2 linked regions of the Leptothrix cholodnii SP-6 genome follow. The protein of the gene in region 2 binds, or shares a complex with, the protein of the main gene of each other region. Links are inferred from orthologs where the notes say so. Each region holds a gene or a part of one and is shown on either strand. Other genes may lie near its edges.

What was found. The genes of interacting proteins can lie anywhere in the genome.
Region 1: the proteins of metK (region 2) and groL are in contact, whole or in part, in a cryo-EM structure (PDB 8P4O), measured with the Escherichia coli proteins. The link is inferred for Leptothrix cholodnii SP-6 from one-to-one orthologs.

The regions. Positions count from the first base shown.
Region 1 is NC_010524.1:519,470-523,166, reverse strand. What follows is about bases 257-3,174. They hold groL (chaperonin GroEL), read right to left. Parts: upstream 2,582-3,174; coding sequence 932-2,581; downstream 257-931. Other genes in these bases: holA (DNA polymerase III subunit delta), read right to left, coding at 3,092-3,174; groES (co-chaperone GroES), read right to left, coding at 2,627-2,917; LCHO_RS21900 (FkbM family methyltransferase), read left to right, coding at 257-860. Outside these bases: more of LCHO_RS21900, read left to right, coding at 1-256; more of holA, read right to left, coding at 3,175-3,697.
Region 2 is NC_010524.1:127,459-131,224, forward strand. What follows is about bases 559-3,545. They hold metK (methionine adenosyltransferase), read right to left. Parts: upstream 2,650-3,545; coding sequence 1,468-2,649; downstream 559-1,467. Other genes in these bases: LCHO_RS00625 (DNA glycosylase AlkZ-like family protein), read right to left, coding at 559-1,422; LCHO_RS00635 (lysophospholipid acyltransferase family protein), read left to right, coding at 2,839-3,545. In the rest of the region: LCHO_RS00620 (hypothetical protein), read left to right, coding at 1-324; more of LCHO_RS00625, read right to left, coding at 340-558; more of LCHO_RS00635, read left to right, coding at 3,546-3,762; LCHO_RS00640 (LpxL/LpxP family acyltransferase), read left to right, coding at 3,759-3,766. UniProt on the Escherichia coli protein: Catalyzes the formation of S-adenosylmethionine (AdoMet) from methionine and ATP.

The DNA.
Region 1 (3,697 bases), 390 kb from region 2 along the record:
CCCAGGGCGCTCTGCGGGCGTCGGGGGCCTTCGAGGGCGTCGGCGAGTTCATCTTCACGCGCCAGCTTGAAAAGAAGGTCGAACTGATCCAGCGCACCACGCTCAGGCTGCCGATGTCGAGCCGGGCCCGAGACGTGTTGCACCACGTGCTGGAGCGGGTTGCGCAGGCGCCGGTCACCGACGCGCCGTTCCCGCATGCGGTGATCGACGACGTGTTCCCGCCCGACTACTACGCCGAGATGCTGCGCCAGTTCCCGGCCTTGTCGAGCATGCGGCCGCTGAGCGAAACCGGACGTGTCGGCAAGGACAACTACAAGGAGCGCATGACCACGCTCTTTGAAGAAAGCGACTTCGCCCGTCTGAGCCAGGAGCAGGCGCGCTTCTGGCGCGAACTCGCGGACTGGATGTACAGCGACACATTCCTGCAAGCGTTTGTCGAGAAGTTCCACCAAGCACTGGAACCACGCATCGCCGCCGTGCAGCGGGCCGAAGGCCAACTCAACGTGCGTGGCGATGCGCTGCTGGTCAACGACCAGACCCGCTACGCCATCGGACCGCACACCGATGCGCCACATCGGCTGGTGACGTTCCTCTTCTATCTGCCGTCGGACACCTCCATGCAGGAACTGGGCACGTCGCTCTACCGGCCCAAACAAGCCGACTTCACCTGCTGGGGCGGCCCTCACTATCCACACGCGAAATTCGATCAGGTCGGACGGGTCGATTTCCTGCCCAACCGGCTGCTCGCCTTTCCGAAGACGGAGCGGTCATTTCACGGCGTCGAGCCGATCGATCGTGCCGACGTCAACCGGCGACTGCTGATCAACAACATCCGGCTCACGAACCGGGTGATGTACTGACCGGACAATAAAAAAGGGCCGCGTCACCGCGGCCCTTCTCACTTGCCTGAGCCGTGCTCAGACGGCGGACATCACATGTCCATGCCGCCCATGCCGCCCATGCCACCCATGCCGCCGGGCATGCCGCCGCCGGCGGCTTCATCCTTCGGAGCCTCGGCAACCATGCACTCGGTGGTCAGCATCAGCGATGCGACCGACGCGGCGTTCTGCAGCGCGGTGCGGGTCACCTTGGTCGGGTCCAGGATGCCCATTTCGATCATGTCGCCATAGGTGTCGTTGGCGGCGTTGAAGCCGTAGTTGCCCGAACCGGCCAGCACGGCGTTCACGACGACGGAGGCTTCGCCGCCGGCGTTGTAGACGATTTCGCGCAGCGGGGCTTCGATCGCCTTCAGGACCAGCTTGATGCCGGCGTCCTGGTCGGCGTTGTCGCCCTTGATCTCGCCAGCAGCCTGCTTGGCACGCAGCAGAGCCACGCCGCCGCCAGCCACGATGCCTTCTTCGACGGCTGCGCGGGTTGCGTGCAGGGCGTCTTCGACACGGGCCTTCTTTTCCTTCATCTCGACTTCGGTGGCCGCGCCGACCTTGATCAGTGCAACACCGCCGGCCAGCTTGGCCACGCGCTCTTGCAGCTTTTCACGGTCGTAGTCGCTGGTGGCTTCTTCGATCTGGATGCGGATCTGCTTGACGCGGGCTTCGATGTCGCCAGCGGCACCGGCGCCGTCGATGATGGTGGTGTTTTCCTTGCCCACTTCGACGCGCTTGGCCTGGCCCAGATCGGCCAGCGTGACCTTCTCGAGCGTCAGGCCGACTTCTTCGGCGATGACCTTGCCGCCGGTCAGGATGGCGATGTCTTCGAGCATGGCCTTGCGGCGGTCGCCGAAGCCAGGCGCCTTGACGGCCACGACCTTCAGGATGCCGCGGATGGTGTTGACCACCAGGGTCGCCAGCGCTTCGCCGTCGACTTCTTCAGCAATGATCAGCAGCGGACGGCCGGCCTTGGCCACCTGCTCCAGCGTGGGCAGCAGGTCGCGGATGTTCGAGATCTTCTTGTCGAACAGCAGGACGAACGGGTTGTCCAGCAGCGCGGCTTGCTTCTCGGGGTTGTTGATGAAGTACGGCGACAGGTAGCCGCGGTCGAACTGCATGCCTTCGACGACGTCGAGCTCGTTGTCCAGCGACTTGCCGTCTTCGACGGTGATGACGCCTTCCTTGCCGACCTTGTCCATCGCGTTGGCGATGATGGTGCCGATCGATTCGTCGCTGTTGGCCGAGATCGAGCCAACCTGGGCGATTTCCTTCGACGTCGTGGTGGCCTTCGAAGCCTTCTTCAGCTCGGCGACCAGGGCGTGCACCGCCTTGTCGATGCCGCGCTTCAGATCCATCGGGTTCATGCCGGCGGCCACGTACTTCATGCCTTCGCGCACGATGGCCTGGGCCAGCACGGTGGCGGTGGTGGTGCCGTCACCGGCGTTGTCGCTGGTCTTGGAAGCAACTTCCTTGACCATCTGCGCGCCCATGTTCTGCAGCTTGTCCTTGAGCTCGATTTCCTTGGCCACGGACACACCGTCCTTGGTCACGGTCGGGGCGCCGAACGAGCGCTCGAGCACCACGTTGCGACCCTTGGGGCCCAGGGTGACCTTGACCGCGTTGGCCAGGATGTTCACGCCTTCGACCATGCGGGCACGTGCCTCGCCGCCAAAGATCACGTCTTTTGCTGCCATGTTCAATTCTCCAGATTCAGTTGTTCGGGTGCGTGGCGTGGTGGCTTACTTGCCGACCACGGCGAAGAGGTCTTCTTCGCGCATCACGAGCAGTTCGTCGCCGTCGACCTTGACGGTCTGGCCGCTGTACTTGCCGAACAGGACGCGGTCACCGACGGCCACGTTCAGGGCGACGAAATCACCCTTGTCATTGCGCTTGCCCGGGCCGACGGCCAGCACTTCGCCTTGGTCAGGCTTTTCGGCGGCGTTGTCGGGGATGACGATGCCCGATGCGGTCTTGGTTTCTTGTTCAAGGCGCTTGACGATCACGCGATCGTGCAGGGGACGAAGCTTCATTGCATCTCCTAGGTAGGCTGAGCTGGATTCGGGTGGGGCGTCCGGCCCCTTGGACGGGAGCCTGGACCACTAGCACTCACCACCGGCGAGTGCTAACGAAAACAGATTATAGGAACGGTCCGCCGCGTTTCAAGAGGGGCGCCCGCACGATTTGTGTGGGCACGTGCGCCGCGATCAGGCGCGCAGGGCCAGCCGCGCGGCGGTCTTGGCGCCGCCGCCCTGCCCCGGCAGCGCGTCGATGGTCATCAGCAGCAGGCGCTGCAAGGCGGCCCACGGATCCTGCGGCCAGCCCGGTGCGCGCAGGCCCTTGACGATGCCGTCGCACAGGTGGGCGGCGGCGATCAGCTCGGCCAGCCGCTCGGTGGACAGGCCGGGCACGATGCGCTCGAAGAGCTTTTCCTTGACGCCCCAGACCCGCGCCTCGCGCAAGGCCATCGGCAGCGGCCGGCCCTGCTGCAGCGCCGCCTGCACGCGCGCGAGCGAGCGCAGGTCTTCGCTCAAGGTCCAGTGCACCAGCACGGCGGCTTCGCCCTCGGCCTGCAGGCCCTCGAGCATGCGCAGCGCGCGCGCCACCTGGCCGGCCAGCACCGACTCGCCGAGCTTGAAGACGTCGTAGCGCGCGACGTTCAGCACCGCGCCCTCGACCTGCTCGAAGGTCAGCACGCCCGGCGGATGGAGCAGCCCGAGCTTGCTGATCTCCTGGTGCGCGGCCAACAGGTTGCCCTCGATGCAGTCGGCAAAAAACGCCAGGCAGCGCTGGCCGGGCTCGCCGTCCTCGAC
Region 2 (3,766 bases):
GTCACCACCGTGGTCGACGTCGCCGGCCAGCCCTGGGTCTACAAGGGCGTGCTCGACGAATACTTCGTCGACCCCCAGGGCCAGCTCGACCGGCTGATCCTGCAGCAGGTGGTGCGCCGGCCGCTGGGCGTCCAGGCCGCGCCGCAGACCCGGCCGCAGGACCGCTTCGAGCGCATCGACGGCGACTGCGTGGTGCTGCACCACGGCGAGATCACGACCCTGCAGGTCGACTACGTCCGCCTGGGCCGCACCACCGAACAGCCGCCGCGCCTGCAGCCGGTCGACGATCTGGTCGATGCCTTTGCGCCGACCCAGCCGGTGTGAGCGCGGGAGTTCGGTTCAGCCCAGGCCCAGGAAGTGATGCAGGCGGTCCAACTCCTCGTCGAGCGCCTGTCCGAACGCCACTTCCGCGGGCCGCTTGTCGACATAGCCCATGTCGGGCATCAGCCGGCCGGCCTGCACCTTCACGTTGGCCCAGCCGATGACCTGGTCGCGCCACAGCAGCGGCAGCGCGTAGTGGCCGCGCTGGCGCCGGGCGGCGGGTACGTAGGCCTCGAAGCGATAGGCCCAGCCCCAGAAGATCTCGAAGCGGCGGCGGTCCCAGACCACCGGGTCGAACGGCGCCAGCAGACAGACCCGCTCGGGCGAGTGGCGGCGGCTGCGGGCCGGGTCCTCGCCCACGGGCCAGTGCCAGCGCAGGCCGTCCACCTCGGCGCCGGGCCAGCGCGCCTGGGCGCGTTGCAGCGTGGCGGCGCGCAGGTGGCGCCATTGCGGCACCCCGCCGCCCAGCAGCAGGCCCAGCAGCTGCGACAGGCTGGGCGCAGGCAGCGGCGCATAGGTCTGCAGCAGCAGATCGGTCAGGGTGTCCAGCGCCAGCAAGGGGTCGGCGGCTTCCGGCGTGGCCTCGCGCACCGCGTACAGCCGGGTGCCGCCTTCGCGCCGTGCCACGCGCAACAGCCCGCGGTAGTGCATGCCGTCCAGCAGTTCGGTGCTGGCGCGCGAGCGGCCGCCGAACCAGTTGCCCACCGTGCCGTGGTCGAACTGCGCGTCGACCTCGCGCGGGTGGGCCACGCCGCGCTGGCGCACGAAGTCCTGCACCGCGCGGGCCTGCTGCCAGCGGTCGTCGTCCCACGCCCGGCGCGCCTGGCGCGGCTGCAGCAAGGCCTGCACGCGGCGCGGCACGAAGCCGTAGTTGACGAAGAAGTCTTCCTCGACCCCCAGCCTCGGGTAGCGCTGCTCCAGCTCGCCGGCGCGGTAGTCGCGCACGCGGTGGCGCAGCGTCAGGTCCTGGGCCTTGGCCGGCGCCCGCAGCGGGTCGGCCTGGACAAAGCCCAGGCGCTGCAGTGCGGCCGGCAAGGTAGTGGGTGCGAACAGGCTGCGGGCCAGCGCGTGGCGCCGCAGCTGTTCCAGGCGCAGGGTCATGGGCAGACGATGCCGACGAGTGGCCTGCGGCCCGGGTGTCTGGCTTCAGAGACCGGCGGCAGCCCGCAGCACCTGGGCCTTGTCGGTGCGCTCCCACGTGAACTCGGGCTCCTCGCGGCCGAAGTGGCCGTAGGCGGCGGTCTTCTGGTAGATCGGCCGCAGCAGGTCGAGCATCTGGATGATGCCCTTGGGCCGCAGGTCGAAATGGGCTTCGACCAGCTTGGCGATCTCGGCGTCGGGGATGACGCCGGTGCCTTCGGTGTAGACCGTGATGTTCATCGGCCGCGCCACGCCGATCGCGTACGCCACCTGGATCTGGCACTGGCGCGCCAGGCCGGCGGCCACGATGTTCTTGGCCACGTAACGTGCGGCGTAGGCGGCCGAGCGGTCGACCTTGGTCGGGTCCTTGCCCGAGAACGCGCCGCCACCGTGCGGGCAGGCGCCGCCGTAGGTGTCGACGATGATCTTGCGGCCGGTCAGGCCGCAGTCGCCCTGCGGGCCGCCGATGACGAAGCGCCCGGTCGGGTTGATCAGGTACTGGGTCTCGGCCGTGATCCATTCTTTCGGCAGCACCGGCTTGATCAGCTCTTCGCGGATCGCCTCGTAGAACGACGGGATCATCTTGTCGCCCAGGCTCTGCTCGGGGCTGTGCTGGGTGCTGAGCACGATGGTGTCGATCGAGTGCGGCTTGCCGTCGACATAACGCATCGTCACCTGGCTCTTGGCGTCCGGGCGCAGGAACGGCAGGCGGCCGTCCTTGCGCAGCTGCGCCTGACGCTCGACCAGCCGGTGCGCGTAGTAGATCGGCGCGGGCATCAGCTCGGGCGTCTCGTCGCAGGCGTAGCCGAACATCAGGCCCTGGTCGCCGGCGCCGGTGTTGAGGTGGTCGTCGCTGGCGTGATCGACGCCCTGGGCGATGTCGTTGCTCTGCTTGTCGTAGGCGACCAGCACCGCGCAGCCCTTGTAGTCGATGCCGTACTCGGTGTTGTCGTAGCCGATGCGCTTGATGGTGTCGCGCGCGACCTGGATGTAGTCGACGTGCGCGTTGGTGGTGATCTCGCCGGCCAGCACGACCAGGCCGGTGTTGGTCAGCGTTTCGGCGGCCACGCGGCTGCGCGGGTCCTGCTCGAAGATCGCGTCGAGAATGGCGTCGGAGATCTGGTCGGCGACCTTGTCGGGGTGGCCTTCGGAGACGGATTCGGAAGTGAAGAGGAAGTCGTTCGCCACGTGAGGGCTCCAGGGTTGAGGACGTCAGGCGGTTCGCCTTGGGTCTCGGGGGAGCTCGCGGCGAACGCTTTAGCGGATTCGGATCAGCACCTTTCGGTGAAGCGTGTCGGACAATCCGTGCATGGATTTCCGACCCGTCGCCCCGCAAGTTGTTCTTTAACTCGGCGAAGTGGCAATTTTAATACCGTGATATCGACCCTGTTCCGTCTAACAGCCCGGCTTCCGCTGGGCTTTTTGCAGCGCATGGGCGGCCCGCTGGGCTGGCTGGCGTATTGGGCCTCGCCGAGCTACCGGCGCCGCATGCACGACCACGTCGCCCAGGCCGGGCTGGCCTGGCCGCAGGCGCGGGCCGCGGTGGCGTCGACCGGCCGCATGATGGCCGAGCTGCCCTGGCTGTGGAGCCGGCCGCCCGAAGCGCGTTTCGGCGCGCTGGTGCAGTGGCAGGGCGAGGCGCACGTCGAGGCCGCCCTCGCCGCCGGCCGCGGGCTGGTGCTGATGACGCCGCATGCGGGCGCCTTCGAGGTCATCGCGCAGGCCTATGCCGAGCGCTTCGGCCACGTCCAGCCGATGACCGCGCTCTACCGGCCGGCCCGCAAGGCCTGGCTGCGCGATCTGGTGGCCGGCTCGCGCAACCGCCCCGGCCTGCTGACCGCGCCGGCCACGCTGTCGGGCGTGCGGCAGATGATCCGCGCGCTGCGCAACGGCGGCACGATCGGCCTGCTGCCCGACCAGGTGCCGCCCGAAGGCATGGGCGTGTGGGCGCCGTTCTTCGGCCGGCCGGCCTACACCATGACGCTGGCCGCACGGCTGGTGCAGCAGACCGGCGCAGCCTGGCTGCCGGTGGTCTGCGAGCGGCTGCCGGACGCGCGCGGCTACGTGATCCGCGTCGACCCCCCGACCGAGCCGATGCCGGGCACGCCCGGCGCCCCGCCGGTCGACACGAGCACCGATCCCAACGCGGTGGCCATCGCCGCGGCCACCCTCGTCAACCGCGCGATGGAACGCCTGATCCTCGGCCTGCCGGGCCAGTATCTGTGGGGCTACCACCGCTACAAGAATCCCCGTCAGGCCGAGGCGGCGAGCGATGCGCCGCAGGCTGGGGGCAACCCATGAGCGA